One region of the Subtercola sp. PAMC28395 genome, then DNA from elsewhere that is predicted to be linked to it. Evidence: predicted binding sites of a transcription regulator. Region 1 holds the regulator's gene; the other holds the start of a gene.
The links. Region 1 encodes LexA, which represses DNA repair genes until DNA is damaged. Its sites were predicted from a motif close to TCGAACANNTGTTCGA; they were not measured.
Positions count from the first base shown of each region.

Region 1 (8,802 bases):
CGGAATTCTCGATCGTGTACGCGAGCGTATGCCTCACGCAGCGATCAGCACCGACATCATCGTCGGTTTCCCCGGGGAGACAGAAGAGGACTTCCAGGAGACCCTTCGTGTCGTCGAGCAGGCCCGTTTCGCCACGGCATTCACCTTCCAGTACTCGATCCGTCCCGGCACGCCTGCAGCGACCATGCCAGACCAGGTACCCAAAGCGGTCGTGCAGGAACGGTACGAGCGTCTGATGGCTCTTCAGGACCGCATCGCCTGGGAGGAGAACGAGAAAGTGGTCGGCCGCCGTGTCGAACTGCTCGTTGCGAACGGTGAGGGCCGTAAAGACGCTGACACCCATCGAATGAGTGGCCGTGCCGAAGACAGCAGGCTCGTGCATTTCGACGTTCCCGAAGGTTCTGACGTGCCACGCCCAGGAGATGTTGTCTCGGTCATTGTGACCGGTGCGAAGCCCTACTACCTCATCGCTGACTCGCTCGATGGTGTTCCCCTGGCAGTGCGCCGAACCCGCGCGGGTGACGCCTGGGAGCGGGAGCAGTCCGATTCCTGTGAAGTGCCGGCACCTCCTTCCGGTGCAGACGGATCCGTTGTGAAGGCTCGGGTCTCCCTCGGCCTTCCGACCCTCCGAGTGTCGACAACTCCGATCTACGACGACTCCGACGGGCTGCGCTAGCGGAGACGGCCCGTTTCGATGGCCACAGACATCATCGCCGTTGTCGGAGCGACCGGGACCGGCAAGTCAGAGCTCTCCCTCGTTATAGCCGAGCGACTCGCCGACTCCGGTCAGCTCGCTGAGATCATCAACGCCGATGCGATGCAGCTCTACCGTGGAATGGACATCGGCACTGCAAAGCTATCCCTCGGCGAGCGACGCGGAGTTCCCCACCACATGCTGGACGTTCTCGACGTGACTGCCGAGGGCTCTGTTGCGGCATACCAGGCAGATGCTCGCGCTGCCATCGATGGCGTGCTCGAACGCCACGCTGTACCGATTCTGGTCGGTGGCAGCGGGCTCTACGTCTCGTCTGTGATCTTCGACTTCCAGTTCCCTGTGCGAGACGCAGAGGTCCGAGCCCGGTTGGAACAGGAACTTGCAGACGACGGCATCGGGATGCTCTACCGTCGTCTCGCAGAAGCCGACCCAGAATCGGCGCTGGCCATCGGTCAGCACAACGGTCGGCGGATCGTGCGCGCCCTCGAAGTCATCGAACTCACGGGCGTCCCGGTGAGCGGCCAGCTCCCTGATAAACCCGTTGCGTGGCGACCTTCGACAATCCTGGCGCTTCGTCATCCGCGCGATCTGCTGGTGGAGAGGCTCGATCGGCGAGTGGAGCAGATGTGGGCCAGGGGTCTGGTCGATGAGGTCGAAGCACTCGTGCCAGACGGGCTGGAACGGGGTGTCACGGCCAGCCGTGCCATCGGCTACGCCCAGGCGCTGGCCCAACTGCACGGCACGCTGTCACAAGAGGCGGCGATCGCCGATGCCCAGGCCCTCACTCGTCGCTATGCACGTCGTCAGGTCAGCTGGTTCCGGCGCTACAGCGATGCTGTCTGGCTCGATGCCGACGACCCCGAGCTGCTCGGGAACGCCGCAGCAGCATTCGGCCTCTAGGCTTGTCGCATGGCTTTAGATCTGCACTTCACCAAGGGCCAGGGCACCGGCAACGACTTTGTTCTGTTCTCCGACCCTGACGGCCTCATCGACCTGACGCCCGCGCAGATCGCGTCGCTCTGCGACCGTCATTTCGGTATCGGCGCAGACGGACTGATCAGGGCCGTCAAGTCGAAGAACATTCCGGCGGGTGCTGCGGCACTGGCGGTCGACGATGCGGCGGAGTGGTTCATGGACTACTACAACGCCGACGGATCGATCGCCGAAATGTGTGGCAACGGCATCCGGGTCTTCACGAAGTATCTGCTCGAGAGCGGTCTCGCCACGCTCGATTCGGGTGACACCTTCGTGGTCGGCACTCGCGCAGGGGTCATCGACGTACAGCGCAACCTCACAGGGTTCCAGGCCGACCTGGGGCGCTGGCGGCTTGAAGGCGGCGAGCCACTCGTGCGGGCGAAGAACCTCCAGGTGGCTCGCCCGGGCCTCGGAATCAACGTCGGCAACCCGCACGTCGTCGTCGCGCTGGTCGACGAAGACGAGCTCGAGTCGGCCGACCTGACGTACGTACCTCAGCTCGATCCTGAACCTGCCGAAGGGGCGAACATCGAATTCGTGGTACCACTGGAGCCTTTGGTGAGAAACGGCGTCGGGCACATTCGCATGCGGGTTCACGAGCGAGGCAGCGGTGAAACCCTTTCTTGCGGCACTGGCGCGGTCGCTGCAGCCCTCGCGATTCGACACTGGGCGGGAGCCGGTGCGCCCAACCAGTGGCGCGTAGAGGTGTCGGGTGGGGCCGTCGGTGTGCGCATGTACGCCACAGAAGACGGCGAGCATGTCGCGCTCTCTGGCCCGGCAGAACTGGTCTACGAAGGCGACGTGACGCTCGCCTGACGCTGGCCCTGCACGATCGGCTCGACGGAGCTTGGCACTTCGGGGCCTGCGAGCGGCCTCGACGCGAATCCCGCTACTGGGCTCCGGTCACTCCACCAACGGCGAAGAGTGCAATCGGGCGCGCAGTACCCGATACCCCTTGCTCGTGGCCGTGCGGGTCACACTGAACCCGGCAGGCAGGGCCCCCTCCAGCCATCGGTGCAGCGAGTCCGAGCCGAGATTGCGCTGCACCACAAGCCAGGCATCGGAGCCGGGGTCGAGGCGCGGCAGCCAGCGGAGCAAGAGCGCGTGAAGCTCGTCCTTACCCACCCTGATGGGCGGGTTCGACCAGATGGTCATGAAGAGCAGGTCGGCGGGAACATCGTCGGGCAGTACAGCGTTGATGTTTGTGAGGCCGAGCTTTGCAGCGTTGGTTCGCACCAGGTCGAGCGCACGCTCGTTGACGTCGACGGCCCACACGGTGGCGCGGGGTGAGAGCTGGGCCAGCGCCAGAGAGATCGGGCCCCACCCACAGCCGATGTCGAGAAGGTTGCCACCGGGCGGTGGCGACGGTGTGTTCGCAAGAAGAACCTGGGTACCGGCATCCACTCTGTCGGGGCTGAACACGCCCCCGGCCGTAGTGGCGAGGAACGAGTGGCCGGCTAGGGTGACCGGCACTTCTTTGAGCCGGAGTTCGGTCGCTGGGCGAGCTGAGAAGTAGTGCCCATTGTCCATAGCCATACAGGGAATGTAGCAAATGAGAGGGCTAGTCTTGAACGTAATGTTTGAACACGATTCAGTTTCGGCCGATGAAACGGCTTCACACGGCAGAACCACCACAGACTCCAACGGAGAAGCCACCACGACCGGCGGGCCGGAGACCCAGGCGCAGGATGCTGTGGGCCGCGTTCTGGCGCGTGCTGGCGCCCGCTCCTCGGGCTATGCACTCTTCACGCCCGGCAGCGCTCAGGCGTTGCAACGCGACGACGCGCTGAACGGGCGAGAGAATCACGACGGCGACCAGTATGACCTCGCCGACAGGCAGGCGCTTCGCCGCGTCGCCGGGCTCTCGACCGAGCTCGAAGACGTCACCGAGGTCGAGTACCGCCAACTGCGCCTTGAGAACGTGGTGCTGATCGGTGTGTACACCCAGGGCACCCTGACCGATGCAGAGAACTCTTTGCACGAACTCGCAGCTCTCGCCGAGACAGCGGGAGCCGCCGTTCTCGACGGTCTGCTGCAGCGACGCGCGACCCCTGATCCCAGTACGTACTTCGGCAAGGGCAAGGCAGAAGAGCTGCGCGCGGTGGTCCAGGCACTGGGCGCCGACACGGTGATCGCCGACAGCGAGCTTGCGCCGAGCCAGAGGCGCGCTCTCGAAGACATCGTCAAGGTGAAGGTCATCGACCGCACCGCCGTCATCCTCGACATCTTCAGCCAGCACGCCAAGAGCCGCGAAGGCAAGGCGCAGGTCGAGCTCGCGCAGCTCGAATACCTCCTGCCGCGATTGCGAGGCTGGGGTGACTCGATGTCTCGCCAGGCCGGTGGCCAGGTGGGTGGTGCGGGTGCCGGCATGGGCTCTCGCGGCCCCGGTGAGACCAAGATCGAACTGGATCGCCGCCGCATTCACACCCGCATGTCTCGCCTGCGCAAGCAGATCGCTGCCATGAAGCCCGCGCGTGACGCCAAGAGGGCCAACCGCAAGCGCAACACGGTGCCGTCGGTAGCGATTGCGGGCTACACGAACGCCGGCAAGTCGTCGCTGCTGAATCGCATCACCGGTGCCGGCCTGCTGGTCGAGAACGCCCTGTTCGCCACCCTCGATGCGACGGTTCGTCGCACGCAGACCGCTGATGGCCGTGAATACACGTTCGTCGATACGGTCGGGTTCGTGCGCAGCCTCCCCACGCAGCTCGTCGAAGCGTTTCGATCGACGCTCGAAGAGGTCGCCGACGCAGATGTCATCGTGCATGTCGTCGACGGTTCGCACCCAGACCCTGCGAGCCAGCTCACGACTGTGCGCGACGTCATCGGCGAGGCGGGAGCCAGAGGTATCCCTGAGCTCGTCGTCTTCAACAAGAGCGATCTCATCTCCGAAAGTGACCGGATCGTGCTTCGGGGTCTTGAGCCCCGTTCGATGTTCGTCTCCGCGCGCACAGGCGAAGGCATCGAAGAACTCCTCGGCGCGATCGACGGCCTGCTGCCGACGCCATCCGTCGAGGTCGACGTGTTGATTCCCTATGACCGTGGTGACCTGGTGTCACAAATGCACCAGCACAGCACGGTGCTCAGTACGGAGTACGAAGAAGGTGGAACCCACGTGCGCGCAATGGTCACTCCTGAATTCGAGGCTCAGCTGCTGGAATTCAGCGTCGACTCCGCCCGGTCGTCATAGGCCCAACGGCAAACCACTCTGCCCGAATCCTCCCGAACAGGGAGCCTTCGGAATGTGACCATTCGCCGCCTCGCTGTTCTCGAAGACGTTGTCTTCGAGAACAGTGGCTGTGCGCCTAGACCGAGCGCAGCACAGCGACGACCTTGCCCAGAACGGTCGCGAAATCGCCGAGAATAGGCTCAAAGTTCGAGTTTCGCGGCAGCAACCAGGTGTGGCCATCACGCTGGCGGAAGACCTTCACTGTGGCCTCTTCGTCGAGCATGGCGGCAACGATGTCACCGTTCTCTGCTGTCTTCTGGGTGCGCACGACGACCCAGTCGCCGTCGCAGATCGCAGCGTCGATCATTGACTCACCGACGACCTTCAACATGAAGAGTTCACCCTTGCCCACGAGCTGACGGGGAAGCGGATAGATCTCCTCCACCTGCTGTTCGGCGGTGATGGGGATACCCGCTGCGATGCGGCCGACCATCGGAACGAGCGCCACATCGCCGTGGGGAGTCGGTGAGTCTGTGGCGACGCTGTCACTCTTCGGGATGTCGATGAGGATCTCCAGTGCACGCGGCCTGTTCGGGTCGCGGCGGAGGTATCCGCTCAATTCGAGCTGGTTCAACTGGTGCGTCACGCTCGAGAGGGAAGCGAGCCCCACAGCGTCACCGATCTCGCGCATACTCGGCGGATAGCCCTGCTGGTTGACCGCCTCGGAAATCACTTCGAGGATTGCCAGCTGCTTCTCGCTGAGTGATTTTCGCCTCCGCGTACCGCCACGTTCACTGGTCATGTTCTCTCGCTCTCATCGGATTCGCAGTCGCACCCCTTGGCCGGCTGGATGAAGGGTGGATCTTCGTTGGCGACCCAATGTCAGTGGGTGGGGTTTCACTGTCAGTGGGCAAGTTCAAAGTTTCTTTCGACAATCGAAACTGTATCGAAGACCGTGCCCAGAGCAAACAGGTGTTCGAGTGTGTCGCGAGATTGGGGCACATTTCGAACTTGTTTATTCGAACAATCGAAGATATATTCGGAACAAAGCTTCGTATGCGGCCCTCCCGGCCGAGGGTCGCATACGAATACACCCCAGGAGGTCACGATGACTGCACTGAATTTCGCACCAGGCCCTCACGCACAGCGTGCCCTGTCCGCTCCCGTGCGAGTCCACCTCCGTCTCACCCGCCGCGGTCGGGTCTTTCTGGGTGCTGTTGCGTCGATGGCATTGATCGGTGCGATGGCCGCGTTCGCGGTCTTCGGTGGTGCCGCTGCAATCGCCACTTCGAGCGGGTCGTCCAGTACCTTCACCTATGTCACCGTCCAGTCAGGGCAGAGCCTGTGGTCCATCGCCCAGAGCATCGATCCGTCTGGTGACCCGCGCGACGTGATTGCAGCCATCCAGAGCCTGAACCAGCTGCCGTCGTCAGACGTGCAGCCGGGCCAGCGACTGGCGCTTCCGAGTGAATACGCACGGTAATTCGAAACTATGCACCGCCGCGCGCGCGAAGCTGCGCCGAGGTTGTCGGGCGTACGAAGGCTGATCTGGTCACCGCGCTACCATTGGTTGCGTGAGTTCCAATAGCCCTGATGGTGGTTTCAGCGATCCAAGACCGTTCTCCCTGGCAGATCTGCCCATCCGAGACGACCTGCGTGGACTGACTCCCTACGGGGCGCCGGAACTCAAGGTCAAGGTGGCTCTCAACGTCAACGAGAACACGCACCCGATCCCTGAAGCCGTTGCGCGCTCGATCATCGAAGCCTTGGCCACTCAGCTCCTGACGGTCAATCGCTACCCTGATCGAGAGTTTCCAGCGCTTCGCGACAGCCTGGCTTCCTACCTCGGACACGGGCTCACGCGGGAGAACATCTGGGCTGCGAACGGGTCGAACGAGGTCCTGCAGCAGATTCTCCAGGCTTTCGGTGGCCCCGGCAGGTCAGTGCTCGGGTTCCCTCCCACCTATTCGATGCATTCGATCATCGCGGCAGGAACCGGTACGGAATGGGTCGCCGGCGAGCGTGACGCCGGGTATGAGATCTCTCCGCAGACCGCGGTCGACTGGGTCACCCGCACCGACCCCGATCTGGTCTTCTTCTGTTCCCCCAACAACCCGACGGGTACAGCCATAACCCTTGACACCATTGCCGCCGCGTACGACGCGACGGACAAGATCGTGGTTGTCGATGAGGCCTATGCAGAGTTCGGTCGCGCGGGGGAGCAGACAGCACTCTCCTTGCTCCCCGGCCGTGAGCGACTGATCGTCACTCGCACGATGAGCAAGGCTTTCGCCTTCGCCGGCGCCCGACTCGGGTACCTCGCCGCGGCCCCGGCAATCAGCGATGCCCTCAGACTGGTTCGGTTGCCCTACCATCTCTCAGCCCTGACGCAGGCGGCTGCAGTAGCAGCTCTCGCTCATGCACCGGAGATGCTCGCCATGGTCGACGACATCAAGCGGCAGCGTGACCGCATCGAAGACACACTCCGTGAGCTGGGCTACACGCCGTTCCCGAGTGCGTCGAATTTTGTGTTGTTCGGGGGAGTGCCCGATTCCCATGAACTGTTCGAACAGCTGCTCGAGCGCGACATCATCATCAGGGATCTCGGTATTCCCGGACACCTTCGCGTGAGCGCTGGTACAGAAGATGAGACGACAGCGTTCCTCGACGCTATGAAAGAACTCACTCCTTCGCGGTAGCCGTTGCCCGGGTCGCGGCGTATTGGCCATCGTTGCGCGCGCGGTCGACAACTGCCGGGGCCGATAGACTTTTTCGCATGTCGACAGAACCCCGCACTGCCAGCCTGACGCGCAAAACCAGCGAATCGAGCATCCAACTCTCCGTGGACCTCGACGGCACCGGCACTTCGCACATCGACACGAGTGTTCCGTTCTTCAACCACATGCTGACAGCGTTTGCCAAGCACTCCCTCACAGACCTCACCGTGACGGCAACCGGAGACACCGATATCGACGTACACCACACCGTCGAAGACATCGGCATCGTGCTGGGACAGGCCATCCGGCAGGCGCTCGGGGACAAGAGTGGCATCTCGCGGTTCGGTGATGCTCTCGTGCCACTTGACGAGGCGCTCGTTCAGGCCGTTGTCGACATTTCGGGTCGACCATTCCTTGTGCACACCGGTGAGCCGGCAGGGTTCGAGTTCCACCTGATCGGCGGCCACTTCACCGGCTCCATGGTTCGCCACGTCTTCGAGGCGATCACCTTCCATGCTGGCCTGACAGTGCACATCACCGTGCTCGGCGGCCGCGATCCACACCACATTGCTGAGGCGGAGTTCAAGGCGTTCGCCAGGGCGTTCCGTTTTGCCAAACAACTCGACCCCCAGGTTTCGGGAGTTCCGTCGACAAAGGGCGCGTTGTGACCCCTCGCAAGGTTGTCGTGCTCGACTACGGCAGCGGCAATGTCCACTCGGCTGTGAAAGCACTCGAAAGGGTCGGAGCCGAGGTCGAACTGACGGCCGATCGACGCGCGGTGGCTGAAGCCGACGGTCTGCTCGTGCCGGGCGTGGGTGCGTTCGACGCCGTCATGCGGGCGCTCGAGTCCGTGCGCGGGGGTGAGCTGATCGACAAGCGGCTGGCTGGCGGCAGGCCGGTGCTGGGCATCTGTGTCGGTATGCAGGTGCTGTTCAGTCGTGGCGTCGAACGCGGGGTCGATACCGAAGGCCTCGGCGAATGGCCGGGCACGGTCGACGAGCTGAAGGCGGATGTGCTGCCCCACATGGGGTGGAACACCGTCATCGCACCGGAGGAATCGAGGCTCTTCGCCGGAATCGCTGAGGAGCGCTTCTACTTCGTGCACTCGAACGCTGCCCAGACCTGGGAGCTCGATGTGCAGCCTCCACTTCCCGCCGCGTCCGTCACCTGGGCAGAACATGGTGGCCGGTTCATCGCCGCAGTGGAGAACGGTCCGCTCTCAGCCA
Region 1 is NZ_CP076547.1:2,119,566-2,128,367, forward strand. Features, by position in the region: gene miaB (tRNA (N6-isopentenyl adenosine(37)-C2)-methylthiotransferase MiaB) at 1-676, shown strand, start outside; gene miaA (tRNA (adenosine(37)-N6)-dimethylallyltransferase MiaA) at 695-1,615, shown strand; gene dapF (diaminopimelate epimerase) at 1,625-2,506, shown strand; gene KPL76_RS09790 (class I SAM-dependent methyltransferase) at 2,594-3,220, opposite strand; gene hflX (GTPase HflX) at 3,267-4,880, shown strand; gene lexA (transcriptional repressor LexA) at 4,996-5,661, opposite strand; gene KPL76_RS09805 (LysM peptidoglycan-binding domain-containing protein) at 5,968-6,342, shown strand; gene KPL76_RS09810 (histidinol-phosphate transaminase) at 6,434-7,558, shown strand; gene hisB (imidazoleglycerol-phosphate dehydratase HisB) at 7,636-8,244, shown strand; gene hisH (imidazole glycerol phosphate synthase subunit HisH) at 8,241-8,802, shown strand, end outside.

Region 2 (8,802 bases), 400 kb from region 1:
TCTCGGCGCTCGAGGCCCGCGAGGTGATTCAGGGCTCTGCGGTTCTCGACCTCTATGCGGGTTCCGGGGCGCTCGGGCTCGAGGCCGCGAGCCGCGGCGCCGCCGAGGTCACCCTGGTGGAGAAGAACCCCGCGGCAGTGAAGGTGGCGAAGAGCAATGCTGCGATCATCCAGAAGGCCGCGGCCGTTCGGGGAGCTCTCGCCAGCGGCCAGCTGAAACCACGCATCAGCGTGGCCCCCCAATCGGTGCTGGCGTTCCTGCGAGCCACGCCGGCGAGTTTCGACCTCGTCTTCATCGACCCGCCCTACGACCTCCCCGAGGCAGAACTCGCCGAGGCACTGGTGGCGGTCGCCGAGCACGTGACACCGGATGCCCAGATCGTCGTCGAGCGCACCTCGAGGTCGCCCGAGCCGGCCCTCCCAGCGTCTCTCACCCTCGACCGCCGCAAGGATTACGGCGAAACGACCCTCTGGTGGATCAGCACGGCGTAGACACGACCTGCAGCCAGCGCGGGCCAATAGTGCACCATAGGCTCAGGTAGGCAAGTTTGCGCTTGTGTAATCTTGCATGGTGTGCAATTATTTACGCATGAGTACATCAGTTCCCGCACGCGCCACATCGGGCAGCCACAGATTAACCCCGCCCGAATCGACGCCAGCCAGCGCCGCGGCGAAGCGAAACATCCTTCTCGTCTTCGCCGGCCTCATGGTCACCATGCTTCTCGCGTCGCTCGACCAGACCATTTTCAGCACCGCACTTCCCACGATCGTGGGCGAGCTCAATGGCGTCGACCACATGCTCTGGGTGACGACGGCCTACATCCTGGCCTCGACCATCATGCTGCCGGTCTACGGCAAACTCGGCGACCTCATCGGTCGCAAGGGTCTGTTCATCGCTGCGATCAGCCTCTTCATCGCGGGCTCCGTCGTCGGAGGTCTTTCGGGCGACATGACATCGCTCATCGTCGGGCGCGCCATCCAGGGTTTCGGTGGCGGTGGCCTGATGATCCTCTCGCAGGCGATCATCGCCGACGTCGTCCCGGCCCGCGAGCGCGGCAAGTACATGGGGATCATGGGCGGCGTGTTCGCCCTGTCGAGCGTCGCCGGCCCGCTGCTGGGTGGCTGGTTCACCGAGGGCATCGGCTGGCGCTGGGCGTTCTGGATGAACATTCCTCTGGGCATCCTCGCCATCGTCTCTGCCGTCGCCTTCCTGCACCTGCCGAAGGGTTCGCAGAGCAAGCCTCGCCTCGACTACGCCGGAATGGTCACCCTCGCACTGGCATCGACCGGCCTTGTGCTACTGAGCGTCTGGGGCGGCACCACCTACGCCTGGGATTCGATCGAGATCGTCGCCCTGATCGCCGCAACCGTGGTCGCCGCGTTCACCTTCGTGATGATCGAGCGGCGAGCCTCCGAGCCGATCATGCCGCTGCACCTGTTCAAGGACCGCAACTTCAACCTGACCACCGGTGCCGGCCTGATCATCGGTGTCGCCATGTTCGGCGCTCTCGCGTACCTGCCGACGTACCTGCAGATGGTCACCGGGGCCAACGCCACACAGGCCGGCCTCTTGATGATCCCGCTGATGGCCGGCTTGCTCGTCACGTCGATCGGCTCCGGTCAGCTGGTGAGCCGCACGGGGCGCTACAAGTTCCTGCCGATCATCGGTACGTTCATCACCGCGGTGGCACTGCTCCTGTTGTCGACCATGACGCCCTCGATGCCGGTCTGGATCATCTGCGCCTACCTCGCGGTGATGGGCATCGGGCTCGGCATGTGCATGCAGATCCTGATCCTGATCGTGCAGAACTCGTTCCCGCTTCGCGAGGTCGGCACGGCCACCGCGTCGAACAACTACTTCCGCCAGATCGGTGCCTCTCTCGGCACCGCCGTGGTCGGGTCGCTGTTCGCCAACAAGCTCGCGTCGCTCCTGCTCGAACGGATGCCCGCCGGAGCCGGCTCGTCGGGTGGCAGCAACTCCTTCACACCTGACATCGTGCGAAATCTCCCCACGGCCGTTCGTGACGTCATCATCAGCTCCTACAACGACGCACTCACACCGGTGTTCCTCTACCTGGTGCCCCTGGTGCTGCTTGCCACCGTGCTGCTGTTCTTCGTGAAGGAGAAGCCGTTGGCCACCACACTCGACCGCAGCGAGGTTCTCGCTGACTCGCTCGAAGTCGATGGGGCTTCACGTGTGTCGCTGGGCGAGGGTGCTGCTGAATCGGTCACAGCGGGCAGGAGTGCGGCACCTGCCTCAGCGGCCGATGCCGACGCCGAACTGGCCGAGATCGTCGACCACGACAGGGCAGGCGTACCACCGACGAGGTGATGAGTCGAAGCTGCTCGCGGGCGCCGCTGGCCACGATTCGATCTGACGTCATCGGTTCGTGCAGTCAGCGGCGCTCTCTCGCTGCATGATCGGGTGCAGCTTCACGACCGGCAGCGCGAGCCTCAGCCCACGCCGCCGTTCCAGTCGGCGAAGGGGTCCCAACCCCCGGGCCTGACGTAGGCTTCGCCGCCGACGGTGACGAGTGGATGCCCGGGGGCCCGGCCCCGCACCTCGCCGATGACACGGAATTCCGGCGGCAATTCCTGGCCTGCTGGAAACGTGGCCAGCAGCGCGTGGTCCTCTCCCCCACAGAGCACGAAATCCCGCGCGCGTGCACCGACTACGACGTCGACCTCCCGCAGGGCATCGGCCTCGGCTTCGATGGCCTCATGGAAGAGTTCCAGAGAGCATCCACTCGCCGTCGCAATGCGGCCGGCATCGAGCACGAGCCCGTCGGAGACGTCGAGCATGGCCGTCGCGCCCGCGAGAGCAGCCTGTGGTCCCGCCGCAAGCGGAGACGTGGGGGCGAGCTGCGCATCGACGAGGGAGCGATGCGCAGCCCTGACGGTGCGACCCAGAACGTCATCGGGCTCGCGTTCAGAGCGTGGTTCGCATGGACCCGGCCCGGATGGTGGGCTCGGCTCACCCGTTGCGCCCGGCCCGCCGCTGCCGCTCGATGTTCGAGTTGTTGTGCGGGTTGCCTGGTCGAACAGGAGCCAGATGCCAGCGCCCGCGCGCCCCAGGTCGCCCGCGACTGCGACGACGTCGCCCGGCTGAGCGCCCGCGCGAGTGACCGGGCCCCGCCCGTCGAGGTCACCGAAAGCCGTGACAGCCAGCGTCAGCGTCTTCGACACGGAGAGGTCGCCGCCGACGACTCCCGTTCCGGGTGACAGTTCGGCGCACGCATCACGTAGTCCATCTGCGATGCCTTCGAGCAGCGCCACGGGAGTGTGGAGCGGCGCGGCGATGGCGACCACCAGCGCTGAGGGGGTTGCCCCCATCGCCGCGACATCGGCGAGGTTCGACACGGCCGCCTTCCACCCGAGATCGTGTGCGGTCGACCACGCCAGCCTGAAGTCCGGCCCATGGATCATCATGTCTGTCGTGACGACGAACCGGCCATCCGGTGCCGCCACCACTGCGGCGTCGTCGCCGGGCCCGAGCAGCGCGCTCGTGGCCGCCGGAAGCCTCGGGAAGATCCTCTTCAGTGTTTCGACTTCACCGATCGACACGACGGTGTCGACGGGTGCAGACGCGCGGGGCGCAACCGGAAGCTGAGGGTCTGCCCCATGAGTACTCACTCGTAAACGGTAGCCTGTCAGTGATGCTCGCCCGTAAACGTCTTCTGATTCCCGGTGCCCTGGTGACCGGCCTTCTCGCCTTAGCGCTCAGCGGGTGCACGCCCACCATCGCCCTGGATCCTGCCACCGCGGCCACCGACCCGGGTTGCGCCGAGATCATGGTTCGACTCCCCAGCTCGGTGGCGAGTCAGGAGTCCCGCGAGACGAACGCGCAGGCCACCGCGGCCTGGGGTTCTCCCGCATCAGTGCTTCTGCGGTGCGGCGTCACTCCCTACGGACCGACCACTCTGCCCTGCGACGACGTCTCAGGGATCGACTGGATCGAAGACGACTCCAAAGCACCGTCGTACACCTTCACCACCTTCGGTCGGGTTCCGGCAACCGAGGTCATCATCGATTCGAACGCCGTCTCCGCCTCCACCGCGCTGGTCGACCTGCAGAGTGCCATCGCTGCGGTACCCCAGACCAACAAGTGCCTGAACGCCACGGATCTCCAGGGAATCGCTCCAACTGCAGGCTCGAACACGACCGCGCCTGCACCAACAGGCACCCCTGCACCCTTCACGCTCGACACGCCCACCCCGACGCCTGCTGGCTGACCGCGTCGGCGATTGCATCGAGAATTTCGGGGAGGTTTCACGTGGAAGCGTCGCGACTCAACTGGATCGGTGCCCTTGCCCTACTGGCAATCCGATCATTAGCCTTGTGGCTTCTCATACCCCTGGGATTCATCGTCTGGATATTCATCGGATACTCGCTCGATATGCGTGGGGCAACGCTCGGACACTGGCTGGGTTGGCTCGATCAGAATTTCGTGGTCTTCATGGTTCGACGCGTAGTTCGTCCGTTTCTTCAAGGACCGTTACCAAGCTATATGCCGTGGAATCGAATTGAAGATGTTGACCATCGAATACGCCTCTTCGACGCGTATTGATCAGTCTGGATTCTCAAAACGGCGCGTCTGTCCTGGCTTCTGGGCCAGCTGCAGCCGAACTAGGCCGTGTGTCAGCTCCACCACGCTCACCGTGCACTTCGCGCACCACTGAGGTCAACTGAGAGCCACTGGATGCCACGGGTTCGGTGTCTCTGGCGGGTGTGGTGGTGTAGTCGTGGCCGTGGGGTGAGGTCCAGTGCAGGGTTCGGTCTTGGCCGGTTCTGACTTTCCAGCGGGTTTCGTGTTTGAGGTGGTGGTGTTTCGGGCACAGATGTGCCAGGTTCGCCGCCGCGGTCTGGCCCCCGGCCGCCCAGTCGTGGGTGTGGTCGAGTTCGCAACGGTGCGCCGCTGCAGCGCAGCCCGGGAACCGGCAGCTCTCATCCTCGATCTGTAACGCGGTTCGAAGATCAGCCGGCGGCCGGTACCGTTTCCGCCCGACGGAGAGGGTTGCCCCGGTTTCGGGGTGGGTCAGCAGGCGGATGAAGGACGGCGCGTGCCGGGCCAACTCCCGCGCGGTCTCCGCGTCGATCGGGCCGTACCCGGCAAGATCGCCGGGCTCGTCGGTGTGCCCGAGCAGCGTCATCACGGGCACCGTCACGATCACCGTCGGACGCACCCCCCGACCCACCACCCGTACCGACGATCGGGTCGACCCGGTCGCGTCACGGCCACGCGCATCGTTGGCAGGAGCATCGCTCGCCTGAGCATCGTCAGCCTGGACGCACCCAGGCCCTTCATGCGCATCTCCAGCGCGCTGATCGTGGGCGAACTGGTCTGTGCTCGCATCCGGGGTGGTGCGCTGCGCGTTCGGAGCGTGTGAGGTGATGGCACCAGAACCCGCCTGTTCCGGGTCGCTTGTCAGGGTGGCCGAGTCGAGGATGAGGTCGGTGAGCACGTCGGAACGCAACTGTGCGTGGGTGCGCGTCTCTTCGGGCGATTTCAGGCCCCGGGCGAGGGCGTCGACGCTCTCATCGATCTGCACCGCGACCGCCGCGGGGAGGTAGTGCGTCAGCCACGCCATACCGTCACGGGCCGGCTCGAACCGCACACACCTGTCGCCGGCCGCTTTCACCCGCCGGGCGACCATCGACTCCGGGTGGAGGCGCTCCCGAAGCTTTCTGGCCTTCACCCCGAACTGCGCCGCCGTCGAGGACACCGCCGAGGGTAACGCTGCGCCCTCGAACGTCAGCCTTGCCTCCTCGGGCAACGACTGGGCATTGTCGACCATGACCTGAACATGCCGGTAACTGATGAACCCGCCATCCAACGCCTGAAACGTCGATGGCAACCCCGAACACAACGCCTCGCTCTCAGTCAGCAGCCGGTGCACACTCGCCTCCGGGACCCGCAACGCACATCCCAACTCCGCGACCAGAGACCGCAACACCAGGCTGTCCCGCTGCACCCGGGTACCGGTCTCGAGAACCGACGCCGTCAATACCAACTCCTCCGCAGCGAGAGCGAGCCGGCGGGTCTCCTCGACCAGACGCGCCCGACGCGCCATCAGCGCCGAGATATCCGCCTCGACCTCGACCACCGCCTCCACCGCCCGACTCACCCCATCACGAAGGACCGCAAACGACGAACGAGAACCAGAGGATTGAGAAGAAGAAGAAGCACCCACCCCATGGCGTTCCGCACCACCAGAACCCCGAGCATCCACCGATTCAGGCTCAGGCTCAGCGAACATCACTGCCTCGGCAGCCTTCTCCGCGGTCACCGATGCGAACAGTGCCTCATCACGAACCATGCCCGAATACACCTCAGACAGAAGCGCCTCCACAGCCGCGCTGCGAGGGAACACCTCGACCAGATTCGAATCAATGAGCATACATCAATACTACACTGTCGAAGATATGTTCGACAAGCTCGGCAATGATCGACAGACAAAACCCCGGTTTCGATACGGCGCTCTGCGCCTACTTAACCAGCGACACCAGCACGGCACACCCGGTTTCGATACGGCGCTCCGCGCCCACTCGACCAGCGACACCAGCCACTAATACGACCGCAAGGCGCCGTTCAGGCCAGGCCCGGTCAGTCACGAACCTGCCCCGACCTGCCATCCGAATTAGTCAACTCGAAGAACAGGACAACGGCTTCAATCTGCTGGCCATCCGAGACCCGACATCCGAGATCCCAGATCCGAGACCCTACATCCCAGATCCGAGACCCGACATCCGAGACCAGGACACCGGAAACCGGATACCGAGGCCAGCTGGCTGACACTGCCCAGCCGCGGCGTCCGCGACACCGTTGATCATCCGCTAACCAGATCGCTGAAAGGCGAAGCCCGAACTCAAGACCGAGGCCTGACCCGTGACCACTGACCACTCACCAGCCCAGCGCTACGTCTTGTTGCCTGCGACCGCGAGCACTCCGCCGAGGCCGATCATCATGACGCCGCCGCCAGCCCCCGTGCGGGCGACCCGCTTGGGGTCACGAGCAAACCAGGCGCGCAATGAGCCGGCGGTGAACGCCCAGACGCTGTCGCTGACCAGCGAGATCGCAAAGAAGATCAACCCGAGAACAGCCATCTGAACAGAGATGGAGCCGGCTTCACGACTCACGAACTGCGGCAGCACAGCGACGAAGAAGACGATCGTCTTCGGGTTCGTTGCACCCACGACAAAACCCTCACGAACAAGCCGGAAGGCCGACGGCGGTCTCTTACCACTCGGGTCAGCCGTGTCGACATGAGCGTTCCGGTGGCGGATCGCCTGCACGCCGAGATAGACCAGGTACACAGCCCCGGCGAACTTGATGATCGTGAACACGACCACCGATTCGGCCACAATCGCACCGACTCCCAGCGACACGAGAGCGATGGCAGGCAGCATCCCGAGCGCGTTGCCGACGACGCTCAGAAACCCGCCCCTTCGGCCGAGTGAGAGAGATCGGCCGACGACGAAGAGCACGCTGGGGCCGGGAATGACGATCAGGGCAAGCGCGACGAGGGCGAAGGCCCCCGCATTGGCTGCAGGAATCACGCTCGCTCCTCTCGGTCTCGCAGCGATGAGACGAACATAGTGCATCAGTACTCACCGCGATGTTCAGGATGCTCAGGATGCCCGGGGTCGGCCCCGGCGAACGATCAGTCGTTCAACCCGCGCCGGTCCAGCAGCGGGCCGATCTCTGCAGCGCGCCCGCGGAAGTCCGCGAACGCCTCCAGTGGATCCTTCGAGCCGCCGACGCCGAGCAATCGCGCCCGGAAGCGGTCGCCGTTCGCCCGGGTCAGCCCGCCGTTCTCGCGGAACCACGCCACGGTATCGGCGTCGAGCACCTCGCTCCAGATGTACGAGTAGTACCCGGCGTCATAGCCCCCGGAGAAGGTGTGGGCGAAGTACGTGCTCGAGTACCGGGGCGGTACGGCCGGATTGTCGAGCCCCACCGCGGCGAGCGCCGCCGCTTCGAACACCGCGACATCGGTCACCGGTTCGTCGCCAGCACGCAACCCGTGCCACGCCTGGTCGAGCAGCGCCGCCCCGAGATACTCCGAGGTGGCGAAACCCTGGTTGAAACCGGCCGAAGCCTGCAGTTTCGCCACGAGCGACTCGGGCATCGGTTCACCGGTGGTGTGGTGCACGGCGTAGTTCGCCAGCACCTCGGGCCACAGCATCCACATCTCGTTCACCTGGCTGGGGAACTCCACGAAGTCGCGAAAGGTACGCGTGCCGGCGAACTTGGGGTAGGTGACCCGCGCGAACAGGCCGTGCAGAGCGTGCCCGAACTCGTGGAACAGCGTGGTGACCTCGTCGAAGGTCAGCAGGGTGGGCAGGCCCGCGCCGGGCTTCGGCACGTTCAGGTTGTTGGTGACGACGACCGGATGCCCGAGCAGGCCGTTCTGCGCGATCAGCGAGTTCATCCACGCGCCCCCGCGCTTGGAGTCACGCGTGTAGAGGTCGTACACGTAGAGGCCAACCGCCGAGCCGTCTTCGTCGCGCACCTCGAAGACTCGGGCCTCCGGGTGGTACGAAACGAGGTCAGGCCGCTCGGTGAAGGTCACCCCGTACAGTGCCGTCGCAGCGAAGAAGACACCGTCACGCAGCACCCGCTCGGCTTCGAAGTAGGGTCGCATCTGAGCGGTGTCGACGTCGAACTCGGCCTTTCGCACCGCCTCGCTCGTGAACGCCCAGTCCCAGGCCTCGAGTTCGGGAGCGTCTGCGTTCGCCGCACTCAGCGCCAGCTCGGCCTGCAACGCCGACTGTTCACGCAGTGCATTCCGCGCCGCCGGGG
Region 2 is NZ_CP076547.1:1,722,595-1,731,396, reverse strand. Features, by position in the region: gene rsmD (16S rRNA (guanine(966)-N(2))-methyltransferase RsmD) at 1-491, shown strand, start outside; gene KPL76_RS08015 (MDR family MFS transporter) at 589-2,331, shown strand; gene KPL76_RS08010 (thiamine-monophosphate kinase) at 2,454-3,632, opposite strand; gene KPL76_RS08005 (DUF3515 family protein) at 3,656-4,231, shown strand; gene KPL76_RS14745 (HNH endonuclease signature motif containing protein) at 4,580-6,397, opposite strand; gene KPL76_RS07995 (LysE family translocator) at 6,915-7,556, opposite strand; gene KPL76_RS07990 (M3 family metallopeptidase) at 7,661-8,802, opposite strand, start outside.
Region 2: a site for LexA is predicted at 6,415-6,430, ahead of KPL76_RS14745 (HNH endonuclease signature motif containing protein). Genes of this name have one in related genera too.